2 linked regions of the Methylosarcina fibrata AML-C10 genome follow. The protein of the gene in region 1 interacts with the protein of each later gene in a pairwise test. Links are inferred from orthologs where the notes say so. Each region holds a gene or a part of one and is shown in the gene's direction. Other genes may lie near its edges. The genes, in order: dnaQ and dnaE.

Region 1 (14,883 bases):
AATTCTGGGTTCCGGCAAACTGCTGGGCTACGAAATTTTGAAGCTGAGCAAAGACGGCGGCTGGTACGATCCGAACGGCCTGATGCTGCTGCCGCCCAGCGCGTTTTTCATCATCGGCCTGATCATCTGGGGCGTGCGCCAATGGAAGCCGAACCAGCGGGAAACGGTCGATTACAAAATTATGTCGATAGCTCACGGCGAAGGAGGGCACCACTAATGGAAGCGTATATCAGTTTGTTCGTCAAATCGGTTTTCATCGAAAACCTGGCACTGTCCTTCTTTCTGGGCATGTGCACTTTCATTGCGGTATCGAAAAAGATTTCGACCGCAATGGGGCTCGGCATTGCGGTGATGATTGTGCAGGCGATTACCGTTCCCGCCAATAATATCGTCTATCATGCGGTATTGAAGGAAAACGCGCTGGCCGCTATCGGCATCCAGGGCGTCGACTTGAGCTTTCTGGCCTTATTGAGTTGTATCGGCATGATTGCGGCTCTGGTGCAGATTCTGGAAATGATTCTGGATAAATTTTTCCCCGCTCTTTACCATGCGCTCGGCGTGTTTTTGCCGTTGATCACGGTCAACTGCGCAATTCTCGGCGGCAGTCTGTTCATGATCGAGCGCGACTACAATCTCGGCGAAAGCGTCACCTACGGAGTCGGCAGCGGCCTCGGTTGGGCTCTGGCTATCACCGTCATGGCCGGCGTGCGTGAAAAACTTAAATACAGTGATATTCCCGCCGGTCTGCAAGGCCTGGGCATCACTTTTATTACTGCGGGTCTGATGTCTCTCGGCTTCATGGCTTTCTCCGGAATCCAACTGTAAGGGTACTCGAATGCTGGATATTTTATTAGGGATTGTCATCTTTACGGCGCTGGTGATTGCGCTCGTATTCGTGATCATCGGCGCGAAAAAGAAACTCGTGGCCGAAGGCGACGTTGAGATCCTGATCAATGATGAAAAGAAAATTCATGTGCCGGTCGGCGCCAAGCTGCTGACCGCACTGGCCGACAACGGATTGTTCGTCTCCTCGGCCTGCGGCGGCGGCGGCACCTGCGGCCAGTGCAAGGTCAAGGTGAAATCCGGCGGCGGTGAAATCCTGCCGACCGAATTGACCCACATCACCAAGCGCGAGGCGGCTTGCGGCGAACGTCTTTCCTGCCAGGTCAGCGTCAAGCACGACATGGACATCGAAGTCGAAGACTCGGTTTTCGGCGTCAAAAAATGGGAATGCACGGTCAGGTCGAATCATAACGTGGCGACCTTCATCAAGGAACTGGTGCTCGAACTGCCGCCCGGCGAGTCGATCGACTACCGTGCCGGCGGTTACATTCAGATCGAATGCCCGCCGCACGTGGTCAACTACAAGGAGTTCAACATCGAAGAACGTTTCCATGAAGATTGGGACAAATACAATCTGTGGCGCTACGTTTCGGATGTCAAGGAGCCGGTTCTGCGCGCTTATTCGATGGCCAGCTATCCCGAAGAAAAGGAGATCATGCTGAACGTGCGTATCGCCACGCCGCCGCCGCGAGCCGACGAAAGCGTGCCGCCGGGCAAGATGTCTTCGTATATCTTCAGCTTGAAACCGGGCGACAAATGTATTATTTCGGGCCCTTACGGTGAATTCTTCGCGAAGGAGACCGATGCCGAAATGGTCTTCGTCGGCGGCGGTGCCGGGATGGCGCCGATGCGTTCGCACATTTTCGATCAATTGCGCCGGTTGAAATCCAAACGCAAGATGACCTTCTGGTACGGCGCGCGGAGCAAACGCGAAATGTTCTATGTCGAAGATTTCGACATGCTGGCGAAAGAAAATCCGAACTTCACCTGGCACGTGGCATTGTCCGATCCCCTGCCGGAAGACAACTGGACCGGCTATACCGGCTTCATTCATAACGTGCTGTATGAAAACTATCTGAAAAATCATCCGGCACCGGAAGACTGCGAGTTTTACATGTGCGGTCCGCCGATGATGAACGCCGCAGTGATCAACATGCTGCTGGAAAATGGCGTCGAGCCGGAAAACATCATGCTGGACGATTTCGGCGGTTAAAAGGAACAATTCTCCCTGTGAAAAGAACTTCTCTCAGGGAGAACGGCTTCTATCATACAGCTTAAACTTTTACCGATTGCCAAGATCTTATATCGAAAATAAGGTTTTGTCGCCCCTTTCAATGCGGACAGCAATATTGAAAACATCATGCGATGAGCCCATCAATTGTCAACGGAGTCATGGCATGGTCAATAAATATCCAATGCTGGGAATATTGCTCATATTCTTGGCTTGTTCCGGGATCTCGTTCGGCAGTTCGGGATCGCTCGGCAACAGCTATTCCTTCGGTTATACCAATCCTCCGTACGGTGTAACCAGTTCGCCTTCCGGCAGCACGATGCGTTGCGGGCGTAAACTGGTTTCCATAGGCGATTATAAAAACGACGTCTATGCGGTTTGCGGAGAGCCGGAATCCATCGACACCCGTACCAAATTGGTCGGCAGCACCTTCCATTTTCCGCGTCGAACGATCGACATCCACGACTATGAAGAAGTACAAGTGGAAGAATGGGTGTACAATTTCGGCACCAAACGATTCCGCAAGTACCTTCGTTTTGAAAACGGGCGGCTGGTCGAAATCAGAAATCTGGAAAGAAGTCCCTGATGCTTTTGAATTTTTGTGTTGGAATCAAGAAAACACAGCAATTTTGTTTTGATATTATTAAACTAATGCGGCGGTGGTCTGTCTTCAGATGGACACGGTAAAATGAATTCGAATAATGATTTCGGCGATCGAGGATGCTTGTCTGGTGAAAGAAAGGGCTTTATTGCGGTCGAATCGGAATCGGCAGCGTTTCAGATCGAATTGAAATGGTGAGGTGATACAATGACTTATTTTTTGGTGACTTTTGCAATTATGCTGGTGGTGGTCGTTTTCATGGCGATCGGGGTTATGTTTGGCCGGCGTGCAATCAAAGGCTCGTGCGGCGGATTGAATTCGGGCGCGTGCGTTTGCGTGGAGAAATGCGAAAAACGGAAAAAAATGGAAGCCAAAGGGACTGTTTAGATCGGCATTGGAAAATACCTTGAATTGACTAGGGGCATTGTTCGTTCGATAATTGGGCCTGTTGAGAATAAATAAAGGGGAAATTTATGCTGACAAAAATTACCGTAGGGGATTATATGACCCGAAGACTGGTGACTCTGACCAAGGACACCAACGTCTTCGATGCCATCAAAAAATTAATGGACCATAAAATCACCTGTGCCCCGGTCGTCGACGACCGAGGCCAACTGCAAGGCATGTTTTCGGAAACGGACGGCATGAATGTGTTCCTGGAAAGCGTTTACAATCAGGGAATGAGCGGAAAAGTGGGTGATTACATGACCGTCGACATCATCACGGTGACGCCCGAGACGAGCATTGTCGATCTGGCGAAAAAATTCCAGGAGTCTTCGGTTAGAAGTTTTCCGGTATTCGAAGACACCGAACTGGTCGGCATCATCAGTAGAACCGATCTGCTCAAAGCCTTGGCCAAACTTAATTAAGCGTTAATCGTATCCGAGTGGTCGATGGCCGAAAAGGAGTTGTACTGGCACGACTACGAAACGTTCGGCACGGATCCGCAGCGCGATCGGCCTGCGCAATTTGCGGGCGTGCGCACCGATGAAAATCTGCAACAAATTGACGATCCTCTGGTGGTTTACCTCAAACCCTCGGAAGACACGCTTCCTCATCCCGATGCTTGCCTGATCACCGGCATCCTTCCGCAACTGGCCGAAGCCAAAGGCCTCTGCGAAGCGGAGTTTATCCGTCTCATCCATCAACAAATCGCCCAGGCCAATACCTGTACGCTGGGTTACAACACGCTGCGCTTTGATGACGAACTGACTCGCAATTGCCTTTATCGAAATTTTTATGATCCCTATGCCCGAGAATGGCAAAACGGTAATTCCCGCTGGGATTTGATCGATGTAGTCCGGGCCGCCAGGGCGCTGCGCCCCGACGGCATTGAGTGGCCCACTAATGAACAGGGCGTTCCCAGTTTCCGCCTCGACCAATTGACGGTCGCCAACGGCATTGCCCATCAGTCCGCGCACGACGCGCTCTCCGACGTGTATGCGACCATTGCTTTTGCCAAACTGTTGAGCCAGGCTCAGCCCAGGCTCTTCCGGTTCCTCTGGCAAAACCGCCTCAAGAACGCAGCGCTCGGCTTGTTGAAACCGGGCCGTTTCGAACCGCTGGTTCATGTCTCCGGCAGATACCCGGCCGCGAAATCCTGCCTGGCTCTGGTAGTGCCTCTTTGTTCTCATCCGGTAAACGGCAACGGCATTCTCGTCTACGATTTGTCGGTCGATCCCGAACCCCTGCTGGAACTGTCTCCGGAAGAAATACGCCGGCGGCTTTTTACGGCAAGCCAGGATTTGCCGGAAGGCATTGCCCGAATCCCGTTGAAAACGGTACACGTTAATAAATGCCCTGTGCTGGCGCCGCTTTCGGTCATTCGGCCCGCCGATGCGGAGCGCCTTGAGCTGGATTTGGGCACGTGTTTCGTTCATCTCGACAAAATAAAATCGGCTACGGGATTGTCCGAAAAACTAACGGTCGTATTTACCGGGAAAAGCGATTTTCCGTTAGACTCCGATCCCGATCTGTCGATCTACAGCGGCGGATTTTTTTGCGATGCCGACAAGAAAACCATGGCCTTCATACGCACGTTGCCGCCCGACCGTCTGGCCAAAATGCAATTCCGGTTCACCGATTCCCGCCTGCCCGAAATGCTGTTTCGCTATCGGGCGCGCAACTACCCCGACTCTCTCACTGGCGAAGAAAGCGCCCAATGGAAAGGTTTTTGCCTGCGCCGTCTGACCGGTCGGGAACCCGGCGCGAGCATTACTTTCCGCGATTACTTCAGACGGCTGCGGGAGCTTGACAGCGAAGGGCAGGCCGATAAGGAAATGATCCGGTCTTTGAAAAGCTACGGACTGGAGAAAATGCGTTGGTTGGGCCTGGACGAAGCGGAACTTTCTTACTGCGATGAGCAGACGACCTGAGAGCTTGGCGCCGAGGCGGACAATCTTATGGGCTTTGTAAAGAGTGCCCACGTTGTCCGGAACCCGGATTCGGTTGGACAGTTCCAGGAAATCATCCATAACCGGAAGAGTCTAAAAATGAGGCCTACCAATGTTCAGACTGCATTAAGGTTTCGATTGATATGATTTCTATCCGAATAATCGCTTTAAACTTCCCGATACTTGTGAGCAGGTCTCCATGAACGCTAAATATTCTTCAGGATTGCCGGCCAGAATATTGTTACCGGTGATTCTGCTGATTTGTCTGTTACCGGTACCGCCGGCTCAGGCCTATCCTTTCCGGGACGAGGCAGCGGACGTGTTCCACGATGCGCTGGCCCCTTACGGCAATTGGGTTCACCACCGGACTTACGGAAGAGTATGGTATCCCCGGCATGTGCCGAGGGACTGGCGGCCCTATACCGACGGCTATTGGTCCTATACCGTCACTTATGGCTGGCTATGGGTATCCGACTGGGTATGGGGCTGGGCGCCTTTTCATTACGGACGCTGGGTTTGGGACGACTGGTACGGATGGATCTGGGTGCCCGGAACGCTGTGGGCTCCCGCCTGGGTATTCTGGCGGTATGGCGGCGACTATCTTTCGTGGGCGCCCATGCCGCCCGATTATCTCTGGAATCCGTACGCCACTTATTCGACTTTTTATTTCGATTACGGACGCTACGTGCATTGGGATGCCTGGGTGTTTGTTCGTGAACGGGATTTTCCGCGCCGTCATAAACCCCATCGCCTGATCGCGCCGGACCGCAATCCGGAATTGCTCAATTCGACTCAGCCGACCGGTAACCTGACGGTGGTCAACGACCGGATCATCAACCAGGGCATCCCTGTGCATCGTATTGAACGGGCCATCGGAAGCCGGATCAAACCGGAAGCCCCCAAAGTCATGACGGATTCCGAATGGAAAAAGGAAGACCGCCGCGGCAGAGCGAGCCGGAGTCCGGTCATTTACCGGCCGATCGACGTCAAACCCACTCCCGACGTCGTCCGGCAGCAGGAACAACAGGCCAGACAACTCTCCGAGCGGCTTGCTACTTATCCTCCGGGACCAACCGAGCGCAGTGGGCCGGAACGCGAGGCCTCGCCCCGGGTGCCCGGCCGTTTGAGCGGCAGGCCCGTTCCGTTGGATTATGCCGAGCCTCAAGAGCCGGCAACAGTTCCGCCCGTAATACCGCAGCCGGCGGTGCCGCTCTGGACTGTTCCCGAACCAGAGGGTAATTTACCTTTGAGACCAGGACGCAGCATAAATCAACCACAGGAAAGAGCGACCGATCGGGACCTTGAGCTGGAACGTCAGCAACAGGAACTGGAAAGGCAGCAGCGGGCCGAAGAAGAGCGCCTGCAACGGGAAGCCGCAAGCCGGCAGGAAGAAGAGCGCCGCCGGCAATTCGATCTGGAGCGGCAACGGCAGGATGAACAGGAACGTCTGCGGAGGGAATCCATCCGCCGGCAAACGGAAACTTCCACACGCCAGCAACAGGAACTGGAACGGCAACAGCAGGAAGAGCAAAGGCGCATGGAAGAAGCCGTCCGTCGTCAGGAACAACTCGATCGTCAACAGCAAAGCGAATTACAGCGGCAGATGGAGCAAGAGCGGGCCAGAGATGCCGCCCGTCAGAGGGAAGAGATCAATCGTCAGCAGGAACAGTTATACCGCCAACCGCCGATGGATTCGCAACAGCCGGAAAAGGCGCCGGATGCGGAAAGATTGCGCCCCCAAAGGGAGATGATCGAGCAGCCGATCATGGAGCAACCGTCCATGCCGCAGTCGACCGATGGGCAAATGCCGCCGGAACAGGGCGGAAGAATCCGAAGCGGCCGAAGTTTGAGCCGGGGCCAGCGATCCAGATAAAGGCCGGATCGCTTCGGTTCGTTCGACACCGCCATTTAACCGGTCTTCGAGATCTTCTTTATCGTCAGGCCGGTTGCAAAACCGCTCTGACTCGAACCCGGCAACAAAAACCACGGTGCGAGAGCCGATTCGCTATAATGTGATACTATTTGAAAAAATATCTGTTATAGAGGATGACTATGGCTGAGGCGAAAAGCGAGAAACACAAGATAGTAATCGTCGGAGGCGGAGCGTCGGGATTGGAGCTGGCGACCAAATTGGGGCGGACCCTGGGGAAAAAAGGAAAGGCCGAAATCGTATTGCTCGACGCGACTTCGACTCACATATGGAAACCTTTGCTGCATGAAGTGGCTGCGGGAACCCTCGACGAATCGGAACAGGTCGAATATCTGTCCCAGGCTTACCGAAACAATTTCCGCTTCAGGCTGGGCAGAATGGAAGGATTGAACCGGAGCAAAAAGGAGATTTACGTCAGCCCGACTTACAACGACAGCGGGGAAGAACTGATTCCCAAGGCCACCCTCAACTACGATACGCTGGTCATGGCGGTCGGCAGCGTCAGCAATACCTTCAATATCAAAGGCGTGGCCGAGCATTGCATGTTTCTGGACACCACCACTCAGGCTTTCCGGTTTCAGAAGCAACTGGTCGAAACCTACATCAAAAATTATGCGGGCAAGGACAGTGCCAGCGGCAAGCCTCTGTCCATCGTCATTATCGGCGCCGGCGCGACGGGGGTGGAGTTGTCCGCCCAGTTGCACGAAGTATCCAATCTATTGGCCGTCTATGGGCTTCAGGAATCGAACAAAGTCAAACTGACCATCATCGAGGCGGCCACGCAACTGTTGCCGGCGTTGCCTCCCCGGCTGGCGAATGCCACGCAACAGCAGCTCGTCAAGCTGGGCATCGATCTCAAACTGGGCCGGCGAGTCACGGAAGTCACCAAGGACTCGGTGACGACTCACGACGGCGAAGTCATACCCGCCGATCTGAAAGTCTGGGCCGCGGGCATCAAGGCGCCGGACTGGATGAAGCAACTGGACGGACTGGAAACCAATCACATCAATCAGTTGGTCGTCGATGAAACGCTGAAAACCGCCGACGACGACATCTTTGCGATGGGCGATTGCGCGGCTTGCGTCTGGCAGGGGCATAAAGGCAATGTTCCGCCCAGGGCCCAGGCTGCGCATCAGCAGGCGTCCACTTTATACAAATCCCTGATCCATCGGCTGAAAGGCAAACCGCCGGTAAAATACGTCTATCGCGATTACGGCTCGCTGGTGTCTTTGGGGCAATACACGACGGTCGGCAATCTGATGGGCAATCTGATGGGAACGATCACGATCGGCGGATTTATCGCCAGGGTCGTGTATCTGTCCTTGTATAAGATGCATCAGGTGGCGGTTCACGGCTATTTCCGCACGGCGATGCTGACTCTGTCCAACGTGTTCCGACGCAGCGCCCACGCCACCATTAAATTACACTAAAACAGCACACGGCAAGGGAACGCATCCCGATCCTCCCGTCTTGCCTATTGAATCTCAACCAGAAAACCGACATGCTAGAAATTGAATACGAGTTCCTTGAAGAAGATTTGGTAAATTTTAACGAAGCGCAGTTCCTGAAGTCGAAGGACATACAGGACAACATCCGGAGAAACCGGTGGATCCTGCCGGCCATCATGCTGCTCATCGGCGCTTTTTATCTGTATTATTACGGCGACAAAACGTCGACCGCCTATATTGTCGCAATCGCCGTGCTTTGGGCCTGGCTGTCTCCGAAAATCATCCTGTACGATCTGCGCCGTCAAGTGCTGGGCAAATACACGCAGCTCGAAAAAAAGAATATGTTCGGAATGTACACGTTGACGATCGATCCGGCCAATCCGACTTTTTTATTGGAAAAATCGCCCAGCGGCAAAAATAAAATGCTCTGGTCCGAGCTGGTTCGGGTCGAGTACGGCAAACGCTACGTCTACATCTTCATCACGCTGGATATGGCGCTGGTGATACCGGTCGACCGGGTTAAAAAAGGCGATCTCGAAAAATTCGCCGAACAGGCGGAAAAAATGATCGAGCGCTACGCATAAGTTCTGTCGGATTATCAAGATAGCTCCAAGATTCAAATTTCAGGAAGTTTTAGTCAGTGCAACAGCGAACCGTCAAGCAACGCCTGGTCGTTCTGGATACCGAAACCACCGGTCTGAATCCTCAGGAAGGCCACCGAATCATCGAAATCGGCTGCGTGGAACTGGTCAACCGCCGGCTGACCGGCAACCGGTTCCATGTCTATATCAACCCCGATCGTTTGATCGACGACGGCGCGATAGAAGTCCACGGCATCACCAACCAGTTTCTGGAAGACAAGCCCAGGTTTCAGGACGTGGCCGAAGATTTGATCGAGTTCATTCGCGACTCGGAACTCGTCATTCACAACGCGCCGTTCGACGTCGGTTTTATCAACCACGAATTTTCCCTGCTTCCGGAACCGAAAGGCACCGTGGCCGAATATTGCGACGTTTTCGATACTCTGACCTACGCCAGGCAGAAGCATCCGGGCCAGAGAAACAGTCTGGACGCGTTGTGCAAACGCTACGGCGTCGACAACAGCCACCGGGAATTGCACGGCGCTTTACTGGACGCCGAAATTCTGGCCGACGTTTATCTCTTGATGACCGGCGGCCAGTTTTCCCTGCTGGACGAAGACCTGGGCACCGCCGCCGGCGAGAAAACGGCCGAAGCCTTGGTGCGCCTGCCGTCCGACCGGCCTCTCACGAAAATCATCCGCTGCAGCGAGGAAGAATCCGAAGCGCACCGGCAGCGGCTGGCGGCCATTGAGAAAGCGAGCGGCGTCTGTCTCTGGAATCAATAGCAAGCCGGCCGTTTTAACCTGGATCGCCTCCATCTTCATTCCTCAGTCAATGATTGCGAAGTCTTCATGAGAACGCTGTATTCGGCCTTCTTTTATCTGCTGATCCCTTTCATTTTGCTGCGTTTGCTGTGGCGCAGCCTTAAGGCCCCGGCTTATCGCCGAAGATGGCCCGAACGTTTCGGATTTTACGGCGGAAACCCAGCCGATCAGGGCGTTCTCTGGTTTCACGCCGTTTCGGTCGGCGAGGCCGAAGCTTTGTTTCCGTTGTTGAGACGGCTGCAACAACGGCGGCCGGAAGCACCGATACTGGTTACGACGACGACCCCCACCGGATCCGCCCGGGTGCAAGCTATGATGAAGGATACCGTCGCGCACGTCTATCTGCCTTATGACGTTCCCTTTGTCCTCCGGCGTTTCATGCGCCGTTTTAAACCGAAACTGGCGGTGATCATGGAAACCGAGATCTGGCCGAACTTGTTTGCCTCCTGCGGAGAACACAAGGTTCCCTTATACATCATCAATGCCCGGCTGTCGGAAAAATCGGCGCTCGGCTACCGGAAAATTCCCGCCTTGATCCGGCCCGCATTGGCCGAAGTCAGACTGATCGCCGCCCAAACCGGTGAGGATGCCCGCCGTTTTCTCGACATAGGCGCCGCCGAAGAATCCGTCAAAACCCTGGGCAACATGAAGTTCGACGTCGACATTCCCGAAGAGACTCTGGTGGCGGGTTTTAAACTGAAGGAGCATTGGTTCAAAGGCCGCTTTGTCTGGCTCCTCGCCAGTACGCACAAGGACGAAGAAACGGTGTTTTTTCCGATCTACAAAAAACTGAAACAGCGGATTCCCGAATTGTTGATGGTCATCGTGCCGAGGCATCCGGAGCGGTTTCCGGAAGTCGGAAAACTGTGCGAACAAAATCGGCTGCATGCAGTCACCCGGACTTCGAGAATGGCGTGCAGCGCCGCCACCGACGTGTATCTCGCCGATACGATGGGAGAGCTCAAAATGTTCTATGCCTCCGCCGATATCGCCTTCGTCGGGGGCAGCATGGTGCCGGTAGGCGGCCACAACATCCTGGAGGCGGCGGCGGTCGGCGTGCCGGTGATGTTCGGACCCTACATGGCCAATTTCCGGGAAATTGCCGGCAAAGTTCTGGAGCGCGGGGCCGCCGTTCAATGCCTGAATGAAGAAGAGATTGCCAAAGCCGTCCTGAAACTTTACACCCATCCCGAAGAACGTGACGCGCTGGTCGCCAAAAGCAGACACTTCCTCAACGACAACCGGGGCGCCATCGATCGGATCTGCGATGAGCTTTACCGGAGCATTTGAAGAAACCGCAACACTTTTTAATGCCGTTTTTAGGCTTGCTCCAATTCATTGCCGGCCTCGCAGCCGTCTTAACCGGAAGCCGTAAGCTAAACTATTTTCAGTTTGTCTGCCCGGATTACCGGGGTAGGGGCGAATTCATTCTCCCTTTTATTACTTCTAGACCAGAAGCAAACGTACGGCCGGAGTGGCCGGCCTAGCCTTGCCGGCACCAATCCGACTCGAAGAACCTGTTTCAACCTCCCTCGGTGGCGTTTGAAACGAACGCCCGGAGCCGGGCTTTGCCAAGCAGATCATCGAAGTCAATGCGGTTGGCATGGCGCAGAGTCCGGATGATCAATCGCATGAGTTGCAGGAATTTGCTTCAAAGCCGGGCGGCACCGTATAGCAGGCATACGCTTCCGTGACTTTGCCGGATTCGTCCAGCCGAAACGTTTCGGCGACCCTGCCTGCGTGCCCTTGATAATATATCGTAAGACAGTTGACGCCCGTCAACACGTCGTGCAGCTCGAAATGCAAATCGGGAACAAGCGCCAGGCCTTTTCTCCAGTAGGCGCGTATTTCCTCTTTTCCGCAGAGAATCCCGCTCGGCTCTTCGGCGATGGAGATAATGCAGGGAGAGAAAAGCGTAATGTCGTCTGCGTAGTGGCTCAATACCTCGTCCAGGTCGTGCCGGTTCCAGGCAGCAATCCAGTGCCGGGCAAACTCGACAGCAAAATCTCGATAAATGATCGCCATGACTGCTCCAATAAGGTCAATGTTATTGACGTATCCATTTTGAAAGTTTTACGCCATAATGTCAATATGATTGACCTAATTGATCTTTCATCGGAAAGAGAGCAGGAACTCAACGATGCATTGGAGGCTCTGCATTTTGCATTCCGCGCCGTAGTTGCCAGACCGGATGCCATGCTGGCGGAGCACGGGCTTTGCCGTGTCCATCACCGCATTCTGTATTTTGTCGGCCGGAATCCCGGACTCGGCGTCAATGACCTTCTGGCAATTTTGAATGTCAGCAAACAATCGTTAAATGCTCCTTTACGGCAATTGCTGAAACAAGGGTTGATTGAATCGGCGCCGGATACCAAGGATCGGCGCATTAAACGCTTACGCCTTACTGGAGACGGGGCGCGGATGGAAGATCTTTTGTCGGGGGATCAGCGAGAACGCTTTGCGCGCGTATTTCGCCAAGTGGGTAACGAAAAGGAGGCTGCCTGGCGGGAGGTCATGCGCTTGCTGGCGGACGATTAAAAATCGAAGGAGAAACCCGAAAGCCCGGTCCACGTGGTTTTACCGGGAAAAACAGCTCAAGAATTGCATCGTTATTTACGGAATGATTAAGTTAGAATAACCCGGATAATCGATTAAAAACGGAAGGGACACTGGAGTGCCGTATTTACTCGGAGTCAGCCGGCATAAAATTGGCTATGCTTGTCGGGAAAGCCTGAACGGCTCATCCTTTCATTGAAAAATAATAATAATTCAGTAGGGCTCTTGTTGACATGACCACCAGCGAAAAAAAATTTCATATTTCTGCCCGGATCAGTGAATACGCCATACCGCCGTTAAAAGACATGCTGGTCTTGGGCAAAGACGCGCCGATCGGATGCATAGCGATGCGCAGGGCCATAGAACTGCTGATCAAAACGCCTTTTGAACATATCGAGCTCGAGGACGAAATCATTTCGGACGTCCTGGTGCGCCAGAGTATATTGCGGCGCGTTTCCAGAGAAAGGCTGGTCGATTTTGTCATCACTCAATTGAAACCTCTGATGGGCTCGGATGAAGTCCTGCAGGCGGAAGTCGACATCAACGTTTTTTTGTCCGCGGGGATTGCTAGTGAAGCCATTGACCGTTAAAGACTGTCTTTGTGCCGGCGTCTCGCGCGTGCTGGAAGAAGATCGACCGCGCCCCGGAGAAGCCAGAACTTTCTTCGCGGTATTCCGGGAATCGACAGACAACGGGATTTTCTGCGGTCTGGCGACCGAACGCGATATCGTTCAACATCCCGACTGGATTTTCGCAGATCTTGTCGAACATAGGGAGTCGATGTCCATTGCGCCGAGCATTGACGTGCACAATGCCTTAAAAATCATGGATCAACTGGGGCTGGACGCCGTTCCCGTACTCGATGAGCAACACTACATCGGCGTGGTGACTCGCCAGAGCATGCTGGAAAAATTGCTGAAACGGGAACAGCTTTTATTGCAGGAAACCCGAAGGCTAAAAGATCAACTGGCCAGTGAACATGAACTGATCGTAGGCTGGGCGAAAAAACTGGAAGAATTGCATGACGCTTCACGCAATCTGCTGAGTGTGCTGGCGCATACTTCAGTCCAGAAAGACGTGCTGCAATCCGGCATAGAAGCGCTGGCCAAGCTGCTCGAAGCGCGTTACGGCGCCATCGGCATACTCGCTGAATCGGGTCAGCTCAAGCATTTTATCCATACCGGCCTCAGTGAAAGGCAGGTGCAGGACATCGGCCGTTTTCCGGAAGGGAAAGGCTTGCTGGGCGTCGTGATACAGGACAACGTGTCCTTGAGAATCGAAAATATTTCGAAAGACCCGCGCAGCGTCGGTTTTCCTCCCAACCATCCGCCCATGAAATCATTCCTTGCGGTGCCCATTTCCCATAACGGCAAAGTGTACGGGCGCATCTATTTATGCGACAAGAAAGGAGGCGAATCCTTCAGTCACGGCGACGAAGAGCTGGCTTTAAGTTTTTCGAATTCCCTGTCGCTGGTATTGGATAATGCCCATGAAATGGCGGAAGTCAAACGGGCTAGAAAACGCCTGCATTACATGGCTCATTTCGACTTTCTGACCGGACTTCCGAACAGAGCCTTGCTCAATGATCGAATCGAACAGGCGGTTGCTCATGCGCAACGGAGCGGAGACATGGTCGGCATCCTGTTTATTGACATGGACAATTTCAAACTGGTCAACGACAGTATCGGCCACGCGCTCGGCGATATTCTTCTGAAAAAAGTTGCGCACCGGATATCGCATTCGATACGCGAGGAAGATACCGTCGCTCGCCTGGGCGGTGATGAGTTTGTCGTGATGCTGCCCGCCATTTCCGAAACTCAGGACGCCGCCAAGGTGGCCAGTAAAATTCTGGAGTCGCTGAAACAGCCTTTGGAAATTCAGCAGCATCGAGTATTTGTCAGCGTCAGCATCGGAATCAGCATTTATCCCAACACCTCCAGAAACATCGAAGCTCTGTTGGCGGATGCCGATAGCGCCATGTATCACGCCAAAAAATTGGGGAAAAGCAATTATCAATTCCACACTCAGGACCTGACTCTGTCTGCGCAGAGTTATATAAAGCTTGAAAAACATTTGCGGCAAGCATTGGAAAAAAACGAGTTTACGCTCCACTATCAGCCCCAAATAGATATTAAAACAGGACTGATTATCGGCGTGGAAGCGTTGCTCCGCTGGTTCAACCCCGAGTTGGGTGAAGTGTCTCCGAACGATTTTATTCCGATAGCGGAAGAAACCGGCTTTATTGTGCCGATCGGTGTCTGGGTGTTGAATACGGCTTGCGCGCAAGTGAGATACTGGCAGCAAAGCGGCTATTCGCTGCGGCTGGCGGTCAATCTGTCGAGCCGCCAGTTCTGCCAGACGCATTATCAACACTATCACCGGCCTCCGTTACTGGACGCCGTATTGAATGCTTTGGAAGAAACCGGTTTACCGCCCGGTCTGCTTGAATTGGAGATTACGGAAGGAACGCTGATGC
Region 2 (15,950 bases), 2.5 Mb from region 1 along the record:
CGGCGAAGCCGACGACAAGATTATTGCGGTAATGAAAGGGGACGAGTTTTACCGGCAATGGACCGACGTGTCGGACTGTCCGACTTCCTACATCAATCGGCTGATGCACTATTTTTTGACCTATAAAAATCTGCCTGGCGAGAAACCCACCTGCGAAATAACCGATGTGTATGGGCGGGCCGAAGCGCATGAGGTCATCATCCGTTCGATGCAGGATTACATGAGCCTTTTTAACGGCTTGTCGGATTTATGATGGTGCCGAAGAGCGGCCGTTCTTTTCCTCCTTTCAGCAGTTCGTAAAGCTTATGCAGCCGAAATTCGTTCATCTGAGGCTCCATACCGAATTTTCGCTGGTCGACGGCATCGTTAAAATCAAGCCGCTGATGAAACGGCTGGCCGAACTGGCGATGCCTGCGGCGGCGATCACCGATCACGTCAATCTGTTTGCTCTGGTCAAATTTTACCGCGCGGCGATGGCGCAAGGCATCAAGCCGATCGCCGGCTCGGACGTATTGATTTTCAATCCGGAGGAGCCCGCCAATCCCACTCGTCTGACCTTGCTGGCCAAAAACCGACGAGGTTATGTCACGCTGACCGAATTGATCTCGAAAGCCTACCAGGAAGGCCAGCATCAGGGCGTGCCGATGCTCAAACACGACTGGCTGGTTGCCAATCGCGACGGCTTGATTGCCTTGTCGGGCGCGATGCACGGCGACATCGGCAGAGCTCTTTTGGCCGAGAACAAGGACGCCGCGATGCGTCTGGCCGAGCAATGGCGCGCGCTGTTCCCGGATAGTTTCTATCTGGAGCTGCAGCGGGTCGGCAAGCCCGGAGAAGAGCATTACATCGCCGCCGCGCTCGATCTGGCTCTGGCCGCGGATCTGCCGGTCGTCGCCACCAACGACGTGCGCTTTCTCAAGCAGGACGATTTTGCCGCGCACGAGGTCCGGGTCTGCATCAATCAGGGCCGGGTGCTGGACGACACCCGCCGGCCGAAGGATTATACCGATCAGCAGTATCTGCGCAGCAGCGAGGAAATGGCGGCGTTGTTCGCCGATATTCCGGAGGCTCTGGAAAACTCGGTCGAGATTGCCGCGCGCTGCAATCTGGAGCTGACCCTCGGCAAGAATTTTCTGCCGGACTATCCGGTGCCTGCCGGAATGACCTTGGGCGAGGTCATGGCCGAGGCTTCCAGAAAAGGGCTGGAAGAGCGCCTGCAGCATCATCCGCCTTGCGGCAAAAGCAGCGACGAGGAGAACCGGCGCGTTTATGACGAGCGCCTGGAGACCGAATTGCAAGTGATTACCCAGATGGGTTTTCCCGGCTATTTCATGATCGTTGCCGACTTCATTCAGTGGGCCAAGAACCATCAGATCCCGGTCGGCCCCGGACGCGGCTCGGGCGCGGGGTCTCTGGTGGCGTACGCGCTTAAAATCACCGACCTCGATCCGATCGAATTCGACCTGTTGTTCGAGCGCTTTTTGAATCCGGAGCGGATATCGATGCCGGACTTCGACGTCGATTTCTGCATGGATCGGCGCGACGAGGTGATCGATTATGTGGCCGAGCATTACGGCCGCGATCATGTCGCTCAGATCATCACCTACGGCTCGATGGCGGCCAAGGCGGTCATCCGGGATGTCGGCCGGGTACTGGGCTTTTCCTACGGCTTCGTTGACCGGCTGGCCAAGCTGATTCCGTTCGAGATCGGCATGACCCTGGAAAAGGCGCTCAAGGACAGCCCCGAGCTGAAGCAGCTCTACGATACCGAAGAGGAAGTCAAAAGCCTGATCGACATGGCCCGTTCGCTCGAAGGTATGGCCCGGAACGCGGGCAAGCACGCCGGCGGAGTCGTTATTTCTCCGACCAAATTGACCGACTTTACGCCGCTGTATTGCGAGCAGGGCGGGGGCAATCTGGTGACCCAGTTCGACAAGGACGATGTCGAGGCCGTCGGCCTGGTCAAGTTCGACTTTCTGGGTCTGCGCACGTTGACGATCATCGACTGGGCGCTGCAGACGATCAATCAAAAAAACCGGGAAGAAGGCAAACCGCCGATCGATATCAGCACGATTCCGCGGGACGACCCCGCCTCTTACGAACTGTTGAAAAACGCCCAGACGACGGCGGTTTTTCAGCTGGAATCGCGCGGCATGAAAGAGTTGATCAAAAAACTCAAGCCTGACTGCTTCGACGACATCATCGCGCTGGTGGCGCTGTTTCGTCCGGGACCTTTGGAATCGGGCATGGTCGACGACTACATCAACGTCAAGCACGGCGCCAAGGCCGAATACGCCCATCCGCTGCTGATCCCTATTCTGAAACCGACCAACGGCGTTATTCTCTATCAGGAGCAGGTGATGCAGATCGCCCGGGAAATGGCGCAGTATACGCTCGGCGGAGCCGACATGCTCCGGCGCGCGATGGGCAAGAAAAAGCCGGAAGAAATGGCCAAGCAGCGGGAGATCTTCACGCAAGGCGCGGTCGCCAACGGGATCGACGAAGGCATTGCCACTTATATTTTCGATCTGATGGAAAAATTCGCCGGCTACGGTTTCAATAAATCGCACTCGGCCGCCTACGCGCTGGTCGCTTATCAGACCGCCTGGCTGAAGGCGCATTATCCCGCCGCGTTCATGGCCGCCGTCTTGTCCTCGGACATGGACAATACCGACAAGGTCGTGGTGTTGATCGAAGAATGCCGGCAGATGAAGCTGGCGATCTGTCCGCCCGACGTCAACGTGTCCGACTACCGGTTCACCGTCGACCGGAACCACCGCATCGTTTACGGCCTCGGCGCGATCAAGGGCGTGGGCCAGGCCGCGATCGAGGACATGCTCGAGGAACGGGAAAAAAACGGCCCTTTTTCCGGCCTGTACGACCTGTGCAAGCGGGTCGATCTGCGCAAGGTCAACCGAAGGGTGCTGGAAGCGCTGTGCCGGGCCGGAGCCTTTGATCAATTCGATGCCAACCGGGCCGCCCATCTGGCCGAGCTGGCGACCGCGTTAAAAGTGGCCGAACAGCATGAAAAGGTGGTGCAAACCGGGCAAAACGATTTGTTCGGGCTGGCGGTATCCAGCGCCGGCGAGGCGGACGAGAAAGCTTATGCCAATGCCGTGGCGCCCTGGTCGGACAATGAACGTCTGGCCGCGGAAAAATTGACGCTCGGCCTGTTTTTGACCGGGCATCCGATCGATCAGTACGAGCAGGAAATCAAACAGTTTACTCACGGCAAGATCGCCGCGCTTCAGGGCGAGGTGGAGCGTTCGAAAGGAAAGATGGAAGCGCGCGTGGCCGGGCTGGTCATCGATATCCGCACGCGGCAAAGCAAGAGCGGCAAAACCATGGGCTTTGCCGTCATCGACGACCGGTCGGGCCGGCTCGAACTGGCGGTCTATAGCGACGTCTACGAAAAATACCGGAATTTGCTGTCGCGCGATACGCTTTTGGTGAGCGAAGGTTCGCTGACGGTGGACGATTTTACCGGATCCCTGCGGCTCACCGCGGAGAAGCTTTACAGTATCGAAGAGGCCCGGGACGCCTTCGCGAGAGGTCTGCAATTGACCTGGAACGCCGCCGACAACGGCGATTCCATCGTCCGCAAGTTGACTCCCGAACTGATTCCGTTCAAAGGCGGCGGCTGCCCCATTCTGATCGATTACCGATCGGCACAGGCTCAGGCGCTGGTACGGCTGGGCGACGAGTGGCGCGTTCGAGCCACCGATGAACTGATTCTGCGGTTAAAGCGCCTGCTTGGAACGCAAGCGGTGGATGTTAAATACCGGTAAAACCACCGGAACAGCGCTTGGAAAATGCCTGATCGAGAAAGGCAATCAAGCGGCCGGGCACGAAATGCGGGGCGGGTCTCGGCGGACTGCCGGATAAAGCTAAAGCGTTTGCCTGGTAAAGCGGGGTAGGCCCTTGATGACGGTACTTTCGATGTCGAGAAACTGTAAACCCATCAGCGTTTCGTCGTTCGGCAGATGCTCAAGCCAGATGATCCGGACGTCGCCGCTCAATTCGAGCGGTTTGAAACTGAATACCGTGATCGTATTTTCTTCGACGTCTATTCTTTTGTTCAATTGAATCATCAAACCGAGAAACGACACGTTGACCATATTGAATTCGTGGTATTGTCCGTTCAGTAAAATCCTTCCCGAGCCCTGCATTCTTTTTCTGTATTCTTTTCTCGAATAAAGAGAATGATCGTTTTCAAAGGACAGCGTCTTGAATTCCATGGCAATCAGAAGGCTGTCTTTTAGCATGTCCACCCGGATGATTTCGGCTTCTCCCGTCAGGTTCATTTCGGGAAGGAACAGGTCCACTAAAGTGGAGCCTTTCAGGACGTCGAATATGGCATCGATCGTTGTTGCAGGGCTCTCCGGATTATTCCGTAATTCGGCCAGTAATCCGGTGATCGACAGATTTTTGACGATGATGTTTTGTTCCTGTCCGCCGAAATAAATCAAACCGTGCAATTCCAGGTTTTTACGATGCGATCGCTGTATTTTTGAGTTCATCCGACTCTCCTCGCCTTTCGTTTTCTTATCGGTTATTACTGGCGGATATAATACTTTTTAATTGTAAAAATTATAGCTGGCGAATTCAGGTTATGGCTATGGAATTAAGTGACCAGCAAGAAATTGACTGTTTCATAAATTTTCTGCGGTGAGTAACCGCTCTCCGGTTTCATCGGCAAAGCGGAGATTGGCGCAGGCTCGAGGAAAATAACAAAGAGAAAGGCAAAGACGACTTCTTTGATGACCCCGCTCGTCTTCTATTTTGTGAAAGGCTGTCCATTGGCTGCGGCGGCTGATTTTTTTCAGTTTTTTCGCACAATTCAAACGGCAGAAATCGGTCTTTAATAGGGCGTTATCCGGAATCAAGGCTTTAATTTCCAATTTATTACATGTCATAATGTAGGCCGGATAAAACAGGATTTTTTGATACACCCTAATTTTAAAATCGACGCGAGGAGAAACCGTGAGAAAAATTCATATCCAAATCAGTTCATTTGTCTCCGCAGTTCTAATTGGATTAACCATCTGGTCGCTGGCGAACGCGACTACGCCGGAAGAAAGCAAAGCTCAGGGCAAAGCCTTTCTGGCGCAAAATGCCCAAAAAGCAAACGTCATCACTACCGCCAGCGGCTTACAATACGAAGTCATCAAGAAAGGAAACGGCAAGACGTCTCCTACGGCAACCGACAACGTGACCGTACATTACAAAGGCACTACGATCGACGGCAAGGAATTTGACAGTTCCTACGGCCGCGGCGTACCCGCCACCTTTCCGTTGAATCAGGTCATCAAAGGCTGGACCGAAGGCGTTCAGTTGATGAAGGAAGGTGACCAATTTCGTTTTTTCATTCCATCCGAACTGGCCTATGGCGCTCACGGCGCCGGGCCGATCGGTCCTAATGAAACATTGATTTTCGATGTTGAATTAATCAAGATTAATTAAATTACCGTAATAAAATGCGGGCTCCGCTCATGTCCCCGTGATCCGGAAGCCCGCAGTCTGTTTTCGTTTTCAGTGGCGGAATAGCGGTTCCGCCGTCGTTGTCTTGTTTCTTTTGTGCGGATAGAGGGCGGGCTTCGCTGCCCGACAATGACAAGCAAACAGCGCTGCCCGGACTACCGGACATCGATAAATTTTCCTATACTGCGGGCGTAGCCGATCATTTCAATCCATCCGACGCCTTTTAGCCTTTCCTTATGCCTTCTTATCCTCTTTTTGCCACCACGCCCAAAGGTATGGAAACCATTCTTGCCGAAGAGCTCCAGTCTCTCGGCATAGAAAAACTCAAGCCGACCCTGGCCGGCGTTGCTTTCGACGGAGATCTGGAAACGGCTTACCGCGTTTGTTTGTGGTCCAGGATCGCCAATCGGGTTTTTCTGGTGCTAAGTTCGTTTGAGGTAAAAACTCAGGACGATCTCTATTACGGCGTAAAAAAGATCAACTGGTTTGAACACATGAGACCGGAGGACAGCTTTGCCGTTTCGTTCAGCGCCAAAGACGCGCCGGCTATCAATAACACGCATTTCGGCGCTTTGCGGGTCAAGGATGCGGTCGTCGATCAAATGCGGGCCAAATTTCACAAACGCCCCGGCATTGACACCGAACGGCCGAGCATCCGCATCAATGTCTATTTGCAGGGCGAGGAGGCGCAATTGAGTCTCGATTTGTCGGGTGAAAGCCTGCATCGCCGAGGCTATCGGGAGATGAACGTCACAGCGCCGATCAAGGAAAACCTGGCGGCGGCAATGCTGTTGAAAAGCGGCTGGCCCGCCATTGCCGAAAGGAGGGGCACCCTGATCGATCCGATGTGCGGTTCCGGAACCCTGCTCGTCGAAGGCGCCATGATGGCCGCCGATTATGCGCCCGGACTGTTACGCGATTATTTCGGATTTTTCGGCTGGAAGAAACACGCCGCCGACTGTTGGCAGAGCCTACGGCATGAAGCGGAACTGCGCAAAACAGCCGGACTGGAAAAACTGCCCGTCATCGTCGGCTTCGACCGGAGTCGGCAAGCGCTCAATGCCGCATTAAGGCACATCGACCGGGCCGGTCTGAACAACAAAATCCATGTCGAACGGCGCGACATCGAAGAAGCGGCGCCGGCGGCCGGCTGGAATCCCGGCCTTCTCATCTGCAATCCGCCGTACGGAGAGCGCCTGGGCGATGACAAGGAAATTCCGGCGCTCTATAAAACATTCGGCGAAACCTTGAAACAGCGGTTTACAGGCTGGAAGGCCGGCATCATCATTACCGACCCCGAGCTGGGTTTTCGTTTGGGAATCCGTTCGAAAAAACCGCTAACCCTGTTCAACGGCGCTCTGGAATGCAAGCTGTTGCGGATGGACATCGAGGAAAGCGCATTTTTTATTCCCAAGGCCAAAAGCCGGGATGAACGGATCGAGCAGGCGAAGGAAGGCGGCTCGAGCGCTTCCGGCCACGGCAGTGCCCGCGCCGAAATGTTCGCCAACCGGCTCGAAAAGAACCTGAAAAGACTGTCGAAATGGGCCCGGCAGAATCAGGTCAGTTGCTACCGCGCTTACGATGCGGATTTGCCGGAATACGCCGTCGCCGTCGACATTTACCGCGGCGAAGACGTCTGGGTCAACGTGCAGGAGTACGAGCCTCCGAAAAGCATCGATCAAAGCAAGGCCGATCAACGTCTGGCCGGCGTGCTGGCCGAAATTCCGAGGGTGCTCGATCTGCCTCCGGATCATGTTTTCCTGAAAATACGGCGTAAACAAAAAAACACCGAGCAGTATGAAAAGCAGGGCGATTCGGGACTGTTTCATGTGGTCGAGGAAGGCGGCTGCAAATTGTGGGTCAATTTCCAGGACTACCTGGATACCGGGCTGTTTCTCGATCATCGCCCGATTCGGGCCCTGATTCAGCAACAGGCGCAAGGCAAACGCTTTTTAAACCTGTTCGCCTATACCGGCAGCGCCACGGTTCATGCGGCGAAGGGCGGCGCTCTGGCAACCACGACGGTGGACATGTCCAATACCTATCTTCAATGGGCTAAAAAAAACCTGGCCTTGAACGATCTTCACGGCGATCACGAATTCATCCAGGCCAATTGTCCGGAATGGCTGACGCAGGAAGCCGGCCGTCCGCTGAAAAGGCAATACGACCTGATTTTTCTCGACCCTCCGACCTTTTCCAATTCCAAGAAAATGGAAGAGATATTCGACGTCCAACGCGATCACGTTCCGTTAATCCGGCACGCGGCCGCCCTGTTGGCGCCGGGAGGGATCTTGTATTTTTCCACCAATTTCCGGCGGTTTAAACTCGATCACGAAGCATTGGCCGGCCTCAAAATCGAAGATATCACGGCTTCGACCATTCCCGAAGATTTTTCTCGCAATCCGAAAATACATTATTGCTGGAGGATACAGGCATGTTGCGTAAAGTAAAAATACAGGTTTCAGGCCGGGTGCAAGGGGTTTATTTCCGGCTTTTTACCCAAAACAAGGCGAAACATTTCGCCGTGAACGGCAGTGTCAGAAACCTTCCGGACGGACGGGTGGAAATCATTGCCGAAGCTGAAAATCTGGTGATCGAGAAGTTCATCCATTGGTGCCGCAAGGGCCCGGTTACGGCACGAGTCGACCGTATCGACGTCGTAGAGCTCGAACCCGGAGAACCGTTGACGTCTTTCGAAATCCTCAGGGACTAGAGCCTTTCGGTTTGCGTGTACGGCCTGTGCCGTAGCAGACCTGTCAGGTTTTAAAAACCCGGCTGGTCTTTCCTTCCGCAGTTCAGCCGGAGCCCGGTTTCTTACCGGAGTGGCCCGAGTTGCTTGGCCTTTTCATTACATTGTTCGAGTTAGGCTGAAGACAACGCCACCGTCATTTGTTATGATGCGGCAGTCTTTTGGAGATTTTTCGGCCGCTCCATGCCCCATCGAGCCGCCGAGACCGCTTGTTCAATTTTCATCCTGGAGTTGTCATGAACGGTTTTACCCTTGTCCCGCCGCCTGACGGCAGCGCCATCACCATGCAGAACGGCCAATTGAACGTGCCGGACAATCCCATCATTCCTTATATTGAAGGCGACGGCACCGGGCCCGATATCTGGCGCGCCACGGTGCGGGTTCTCGATGCCGCGGTCGCCCGCAGTTATTCCGGCCGGAGAAAAATCCATTGGCTGGAAATCTATGCCGGAGAAAAGTCGAACCGCCTGTTCAATACCTGGCTGCCGGATGCGACGGTCGATGCCTGCCGGGATTATCTGGTTTCGATCAAAGGTCCTTTGACTACGCCGGTGGGCGGCGGCATTCGCTCGCTGAACGTGACCTTGCGGCAAGTACTCGACTTGTACGTCTGCCTGCGGCCAGTTCGATGGTTTCAAGGCGTGCCATCGCCGGTCAAGCGGCCCGAGGCCGTCGACATGGTCATTTTCCGGGAAAACACCGAAGACATCTATGCCGGTATCGAGTTTGAACAAGGCAGCGAGGACAATCGGCGCTTCCTGCAATTGCTGCGCGAGCATTTTCCCGCGCAATACGCCAAAATCCGTTTTCCCGAAACCGCCGGCATCGGCATCAAGCCGGTTTCGCGGGAAGGAACCGAGCGTTTGGTCCGGGCCGCGATCGATTTTGCCCTGGCCAATCGGCGCAAAAGCGTCACTCTGGTCCATAAGGGCAACATCATGAAATTCACCGAAGGCGCGTTCAGAAACTGGGCCTACGCCCTGGCCGAACGGGAGTACGCGGAACAGGTCTATCCGTGGAGCCGCTGGGAAAGAACCAAAGCCGCTTCGGGCGAAGCCGCGGCCAACAAGGAGCAGGCGGAAGCGCTGGCGCAGGGCCGCATTTTAATGAAAGACGGGATTGCCGACATCACTCTGCAGCAGGTACTGACTCGGCCCGACGACTTCGACGTGATCGCCACGCTCAATTTGAACGGCGATTATCTCTCCGATGCGTTGGCCGCGCAGGTCGGCGGCATCGGCATCGCCCCCGGAGGCAACATCAATTATTCGACCGGCACCGCCGTTTTCGAAGCGACGCACGGAACGGCGCCCAAATACGCGGATCTGGACAAAGTCAATCCGGGTTCGTTGATTCTTTCCGGCGAGATGATGCTTCGCTACATGGGCTGGACCGAAGCGGCCGATGCCCTGATTCGCGCAATGGATGCGGCCATTGCCGGCAAGAAGGTCACCTACGATTTTGCCCGGCTGATGGAGAATGCGACCGAAGTGAAATGCAGCGAATTTGCCGACGTACTGATCGATAATCTGTAACCGGAGGGCGGTTGCCTGCCGGGAGGACCGGCAGGTGCGGTTCGCTGTCCGCCTGTCGTCCGGCTCATGCCTCGATCGGACGACAGACGGAGCGGAGCTTGCAGATTGCGCTTAAGCGGAGGCGTTTAAAATGACGTCGGCCGCTTTTTCGCCGATCATATAGATCGACGAGACGATGAAGAAGCCGGGGATTCTCGGAAATACCGACGCATCGACGACGCGCAGCCCCTGGATGCCGCGGACCCGGAACTGGCTGTCCAGCACCGCCATCGGATCGTTGTCGGCGCCGATCGGACAGGTGCAGGAGGCATGGTGCCCCCAGGCGTTGTAGCGGACGAAATCGCGCAGTTGTTCATCGGTTTGCACGCTTTTGCCGGGTGCGACTTCTTCGGCCAGGATGCCTTGGTCGAACAGCGGCTTGGCAATGCTGCGCACGAACTTGATGCCTTCGACGACCGAATCAAGATCCTGGCCTGTAGTATCGGTGCCTTCTTCGAAATAACGGAAGTTGATATAGGGGCGGTCGCGCGGATCGGCGGAGACCAGTCTGACTTCGCCGGCGCGATTGACCGTGTGCGCTTTTAGCACGGCCCAGGTCAGGTAGTTCAGGTTGTCTTTGATCAGTTTCGAATAACCCGGGAAATAACCTCTGAAGTTGCCAAGCAGGGCAAAGCAAAACAGGTCGGGCAACGGTCGTTCTTCGACGGAACGCTTGATCACCGCCAGTACCGCGCCGTTGGTCGTATAGACGCCTTTGCCGTTTAGCCAGTCGTTATACTCGGGGTCGCCGGGCGAATACTTGGCGCCTTTCAAAACCTCCCAATCCTGGTTCATTCTGTTTGTGACGCCGACTTCGTAGCGGTCCTGCAGGTTGGCGCCGATGCCGGGCAGGTGATGCTTGACCGCAATGCCGTGCTTTTGCAGTTCTTCTTTCGGGCCTATGCCGGACAGCATCAATAGTTGCGGCGTATTGTAGGCGCCGCCGGACAGGATCACTTCCTTCGCGGCATAGGCTTCGCGCAGTTCGCCGGGTTTGTTGCTCGGATTCGCGTGCGCCTTGTAGAGCTTTGCTCCTTTCAGGTATTCGACGCCGACGGCGCGGTTATTGTCGTCCAGGATGACCCGGGTGACCAGGGCATCCAGTTCGATCGTCAAATTGCCCGGATGTTTCTGCTGCACTTCGAGCAGGCGTTCGCGAGTGCTGTGACGTTTACCTTTCGTGGTTGCAAGTGGCGGATAATGCAGACCTATGGCGTTATCCTTGACTAAGCGCCAATCGTTCGGATCGGCCAGCCCCTGGATTTGCCATTTAAGCCGGTCAAAAAAGCTTGGCAATTTGCCGGCGGCTTTGACCGCGGAATCGAGGATCGCCAAGACCAGTTTTTTGTCCTTTGCCAACGCTTCGAGCGGTAGCGCGGCTTCGGTCTGAAACCAGCCTTTGAAGCCGTGGCGCGACGGATTGATGCCGAGCCAGGTCGCCAGCTTGCGAAGTTTCGGACGGTGTTCGCAATTTTCCATCAATTCGAAATATTTGCGCATGTTGTCGGCTTTCCAGGATGCGTCGCCGGTGATGTCGGCCACTTCGTCCCAGTCGGCGTTGTGCGGATAGACCGTGATCATCGCGTTGTGCGCGGTGCAGCCGCCGAGGCAGCCGGCGCGCGGGTACAGCACGCCTTTCTCGGCGGGAGTGTATTTAGGATCCTGGGCCTGAATCGATTCGGTTTCATAATGGCGTACGAAAAAATCCCAGCGCATCGCCTCGTTTTCGGTCGAAAACGGATGAAAAACGGGAACATCGTAATCGTCGGGCAGCCGTTTTTCGCCGGGGAAGGCGAGATTGTCGCCCTGAAGTTGCTTCGGGTCGCCGCCGGCTTCCAGGACCAGCACTTTTTTGCCGCGTTCGGCCAGGCGCGCGGCGACGGTACCGCCGCCGGCCCCTGAGCCTACTACAATATACTCGTATTCCGCATTGTTAGAATTTGTCATTTTTCTTGTCTCCAAGCTCGAATCGGGTGAGTCATCGGAAGGGTCGTCGAAAGAACGCTTCCGTTTTGTTATCGGAACGGATGCCTGAAACGCAAAACTTTTTTCCTAAAAAAATTCGACCGTCAGAGGTGGAAAGTTCAATTGAATTTGCTCAATACGAACTTTCTTGCGGAGAAAATTGTGAAGGTTAAAGGCACCTTGAATGGGTATTTCGAGGTCGGGGAGAAAACTACCGTGAGATAAATCTTCTCCCCAATCCCGAACGTTTTCTACAGAGTCTTCAGGAATTCGATCAAGGCTTTCTTGTCGGCATCGCTCAGACCCGGTTCCTTATCGGCTTCAACGAAGTAATCGGTGCCGAAATAATGGCCTCGGTTGACGATGTAGTCCGGACATTTGCTGTTCTTGATCAAAGGATCGATCAGGTTTTTAAAGACTTGCACGGCTTGCTCGTCGGTGGCATTCTTGGGTAACGCCTTCAAGTCCTTCTTGATTTGTTTGAACAGCTTCAGCAACTGAAGGTCGTGCTTGACGCGATCGATAATGCCGTCCCGCTTGTCCAGATCGATGTTGGTCAACAGGTTGACCGGCGTGCCTTTGGGAATCGGACCGAGTTCCAGACCCATTTCGCCGGCGAATTTGCCCCCTTCGATCCGGTCAATGAGTTCATTGAGCAGTTTGGGCAGATAGCCGGACGGCACTCTCAGATAGCTGGTTTCGAACGTTTTGTCGACCCAGCCCGGCAGCATTTTGCCGTTGGCGGTCTGATACTGGATATTGCCTTTGCGTTTTTCCGGCCACAGCATTTGTTCGATCGAGTTGTTGAACGACTGCATCCGGTCCTCGACGGCGGGGCTCGGGTTGAACTCGCCGACGGCGTTGTTGAGCAGGAACGGTGCGGTCGACCACAGGCTGATCAGCGAAGCAGGACGGGTGAAACCGCGGCCGCCGCCGGGCATGTCGAATTCACTGGGCTTGCCGGTAAAGGGGTCGTGCACGGTGAATTTTCCGACCGACGGCAGATTTTTATAGGACTGGGACGAAAAGTCGTTCCAGATGTTGCCTTCGATCGCATTGGTCGCCAACGGGCTGCAAGCGTTGGTTTCGAGCAGCGTGACCGGCACCCGAAGATCGGTGGACAGGAAATTGTCTTTCAGGAAGTCGTCTTTTTTGACGATTTCGTCCATTGCCTTTTTAAACTCGTCGGTTTGCGTCCAGCGCCAGTAATTGCCCCAGTATTTCAGGTAATCCTTGCCGACGCCGCCGTTCGGGAAAAAGCTGTAAGCCTTTTCCGGCAATTTGCTGGAATGGCAGCGCGCGCAGCGTTCGCCGAACACTTCCTTGCCGCGGGTCAGCACGGTGGCTTCGGTCGTCAGGTGTTTGTCGCCGCCGGGTGCGTTTTTCAGCAGATCGGGCTGAGCGGTCGCGAGGAAAAACAACGCCAGATCCGGAGTTTGCATTTCATTGGCTTGCCAGTAGACCGAGTTTTGGCGAGAGGTTTTGATCGGGATCGGCGTAATGGGCTTGCCGCCGATCAAGGGATTGAAATGGAGCAGCCATTCTTCGCTGAACAGGCCGATGTTGATGAAGACCCGGTTCAATGCGCCGAGCGCGCCGACCGAATCGGCGCCGTCTTTCAACACGCGCGGGGTGAATACCGTATCGGGCGCCTTGAAGAATTGGGTCAAGGGCGAGTTGGCGGGAACGTAATCGTTCAATTGTTTGTTGTTCAAACTGCCGCCGCCCAGTTTTTCCATGCCGAACTTTTGCGCATTCTGCAACCGGGCCGCGAGGCTGTAAACCGCGTTCATCGTCCGTGGATTATTGATGTAATCGCTCGATACGAGGGAGGTATCGAGAGCGCCGGGGCGCGAGGTGGTGAAGAGTTGATACGGAAAGCTGGTGGGGTCCGCGTCCCAGGTAAAGATGCGGTTGATCCAGAAATACTGCGCTCCGGGATTGGAGTTCAGATTCTCCCATTTCGGATTTTCCGGATCGGCGGGCGGATTGGTCGGGTTCGGACCGACGTGGCAGAAACCACAGGACATGCCGACGCGGTAGGGGCGGACCAGTTTTTCATCGTTGTAATAGCTGGGGTCGGTGTAATAGCGTTCCGGATCCCAGCGCTTTTGTGCTTTTTCGTCGAAATCGGGGTTGGGAAACAGGCGCACGCCGACGATACCGGTCGCGTAGCCGTAATAGGAGCCGACCGGAATGTTTTTGCCGCGGGCGCCGATTTTCACGCCGGGGTATTTTTCTTCATTTTCAAACGGGTCCGCAGGACAGTCCGGAGAGCGGACGTCCAGCCATAGGCCGTAGCGGTCTTTTCGGGCTTCGGTGGGTTTTTTGAAACAGGGTTCGTTGACCAGCCCCAGATAGTTCCAGCGATTGCTGCGGCTGAATTTGAGGCTGGGATGGTTGGAAATCGTTTTCAGAAAATCCAGATTGCCGCGGCTTTGATAGCCCAAATGATCCCAGAAGCGGTCGTTGCCGGCGGTCCATACGATCCAGTTGTTGCGTCCGATGGCCGCGTGCCTGACGGCCTGCTCGGGAGTAATGCCGGGAACGAACGGCGCCAGTGCGGCGGCGACTTTGGCGGGATCCTTGGTAACGCCGTTATCCATGTCCCGGAAATAGTCTTCATCCGCGCCTTTGATGCTCTCGGCGGTTCTTCCGGCGCATTTGGCTTCGTCCAGAACTTTGCCGGCCTTGCCCAAATTGCAGGGATTTTTGTTGAAAAGGGCCCAACTGCTACTGCTGTAACCGGAGAGTCCGATGAATCCTGCTCCCATTAGAGCAAGAGAGATGGCTGATATTTTTATTTTCATTCTTTGCACCCCTTGGTTTTAGAATCATTTGCTGGTGTGACGTGGATCATTCGTTAATATGTGTGTCGTGTTTACCTCCCGAAATGAAGCGCCGGCTTAATTTCATTCAAGCCTGAGATCTAATGGGCAAAATCAGGAAACGACCCGTGCCGCAGGTTCTTCGTTGCTTTTTGATAAAACCGCAAGGAAGCAATGAACAAAACCCATGAGTGCCGAAACCCGGTTGGACAATCTATAAGAATAGATCAAAATTCAAGAAATATTATTTATTTAACTTAATTTTTTATATTTGGCTACGAGTTCAGCGAGGACCGGCCGCACTAATCAAAATCAAACAGGGTAAAGTGGCGCGGGTACAGTTTCGTACGGCCGAATGCGATTCGGATCCTAGTTCTGATAATCACGCGCCGAGAGAAAATTCAAGCCTGACTCTTTTCCCGAATGTCGTCCGGAATGAGTTTTCGGAAGAGCGATGCGTTTTTGAAGAGTTTAGATTCCAGGAAAGGCCTCGCGTTATAATCTGTCGTTTAGTTATTGAGTTTTCCGATCGGATTATAAATTATGTCGTTTGCCATTCAATGGGTTGAAAAAGCCGAAGGCCCCGAGCAAGTTGTCAGGATAAAAACCCCTATCTCGACTTTGGCGTTTTCGTTGCGGGGAGAAGTCATTGTCGGCATTGACTGGGAACCTGACGAGAAAAACGCGCAGCTTGACGAGCATCCGTTGCAAAAGGAATTGGATCGATTCTGGGCCGATGCCGAGGCGGTTGTTCCGGTTAAGTTATTAAGGCAAGGCAGCGCCTACCGGAACAAAGTCTGGACTGAGCTGTGCCGTATTCCTTTTGGCTCGACGATCAGTTATTCGGCTTTGGCGCAAAAGATTGATTCGGCGGCGCGGGCGGTCGGAAACGCCTGCCGCGATAATCCGTACCCTCTGATCGTGCCGTGCCATCGGGTGGTGGCGCGGGATGGCCTGGGCGGTTATTCCGGTCAAACGATGGGTGATTCTATGGCCATCAAAATCAAATTGCTCCAGTTTGAAGCGTCCGGCAAAGTATGAATGCGGAAAGTCTGATTGAACAGTTTCTCGATGCGCTTTGGGTCGAACAAGGCTTGAGTGAGAACACTCTTTCCGCGTACGGCAGCGATTTGAGAATATTCGCCAAATGGCTGGGAAAAAAGCCGATGCTGGAAGTTGACGGCAGCCGGATTTCGGAATTTCTGGCCAGTCGCTTCGACGAAGGCATCGGCAACCGTTCCACGGCCCGCATTTTGTCCAGTCTCAGGCGTTTTTACGGATACTATATCCGGGAAAACGCTATCGGCGCCGATCCTACCGCTTTGATTGAATCGCCCCGTTTGGGAAGGCCTT

Evidence for each region.
Region 2: the proteins of dnaQ (region 1) and dnaE interact in binary tests that used the Escherichia coli proteins (3 or more experiments, as listed by UniProt). The link is inferred for Methylosarcina fibrata AML-C10 from one-to-one orthologs.

The regions. Positions count from the first base shown.
Region 1 is NZ_KB889965.1:137,426-152,308, forward strand. Bases 8,029-10,949 are described here. They hold dnaQ (DNA polymerase III subunit epsilon), read left to right. Parts: upstream 8,029-9,086; coding sequence 9,087-9,812; downstream 9,813-10,949. Other genes in these bases: A3OW_RS0100670 (NAD(P)/FAD-dependent oxidoreductase), read left to right, coding at 8,029-8,428; A3OW_RS0100675 (YcxB family protein), read left to right, coding at 8,500-9,030; waaA (lipid IV(A) 3-deoxy-D-manno-octulosonic acid transferase), read left to right, coding at 9,879-10,949. Outside these bases: A3OW_RS0100625 (NADH:ubiquinone reductase (Na(+)-transporting) subunit D), read left to right, coding at 1-217; nqrE (NADH:ubiquinone reductase (Na(+)-transporting) subunit E), read left to right, coding at 217-825; nqrF (NADH:ubiquinone reductase (Na(+)-transporting) subunit F), read left to right, coding at 836-2,056; A3OW_RS28385 (DUF2845 domain-containing protein), read left to right, coding at 2,241-2,660; (Na+)-NQR maturation NqrM, read left to right, coding at 2,883-3,062; A3OW_RS0100655 (CBS domain-containing protein), read left to right, coding at 3,149-3,544; sbcB (exodeoxyribonuclease I), read left to right, coding at 3,569-5,050; A3OW_RS26155 (DUF6600 domain-containing protein), read left to right, coding at 5,268-6,941; more of A3OW_RS0100670, read left to right, coding at 7,121-8,028; more of waaA, read left to right, coding at 10,950-11,141; A3OW_RS0100695 (YybH family protein), read right to left, coding at 11,475-11,876; A3OW_RS0100700 (MarR family winged helix-turn-helix transcriptional regulator), read left to right, coding at 11,832-12,389; A3OW_RS0100705 (hypothetical protein), read left to right, coding at 12,641-12,997; A3OW_RS0100710 (putative bifunctional diguanylate cyclase/phosphodiesterase), read left to right, coding at 12,978-14,883. UniProt on the Escherichia coli protein: DNA polymerase III is a complex, multichain enzyme responsible for most of the replicative synthesis in bacteria. The epsilon subunit contain the editing function and is a proofreading 3'-5' exonuclease.
Region 2 is NZ_KB889965.1:2,673,627-2,689,576, reverse strand. Bases 1-3,988 are described here. They hold dnaE (DNA polymerase III subunit alpha), read left to right. Parts: upstream 1-305; coding sequence 306-3,788; downstream 3,789-3,988. Other genes in these bases: A3OW_RS0112665 (PilZ domain-containing protein), read right to left, coding at 3,888-3,988; A3OW_RS0112675 (inorganic pyrophosphatase), read left to right, coding at 1-253. Also shown: more of A3OW_RS0112665, read right to left, coding at 3,989-4,520; A3OW_RS0112660 (hypothetical protein), read right to left, coding at 4,653-4,901; A3OW_RS0112655 (FKBP-type peptidyl-prolyl cis-trans isomerase), read left to right, coding at 4,984-5,463; rlmKL (bifunctional 23S rRNA (guanine(2069)-N(7))-methyltransferase RlmK/23S rRNA (guanine(2445)-N(2))-methyltransferase RlmL), read left to right, coding at 5,718-7,931; A3OW_RS0112645 (acylphosphatase), read left to right, coding at 7,916-8,194; icd (NADP-dependent isocitrate dehydrogenase), read left to right, coding at 8,467-9,765; A3OW_RS0112635 (GMC family oxidoreductase), read right to left, coding at 9,877-11,751; A3OW_RS0112630 (hypothetical protein), read right to left, coding at 12,021-14,579; A3OW_RS0112625 (methylated-DNA--[protein]-cysteine S-methyltransferase), read left to right, coding at 15,141-15,638; site-specific tyrosine recombinase XerD, read left to right, coding at 15,635-15,950. UniProt on the Escherichia coli protein: DNA polymerase III is a complex, multichain enzyme responsible for most of the replicative synthesis in bacteria. This DNA polymerase also exhibits 3' to 5' exonuclease activity. The alpha chain is the DNA polymerase catalytic subunit.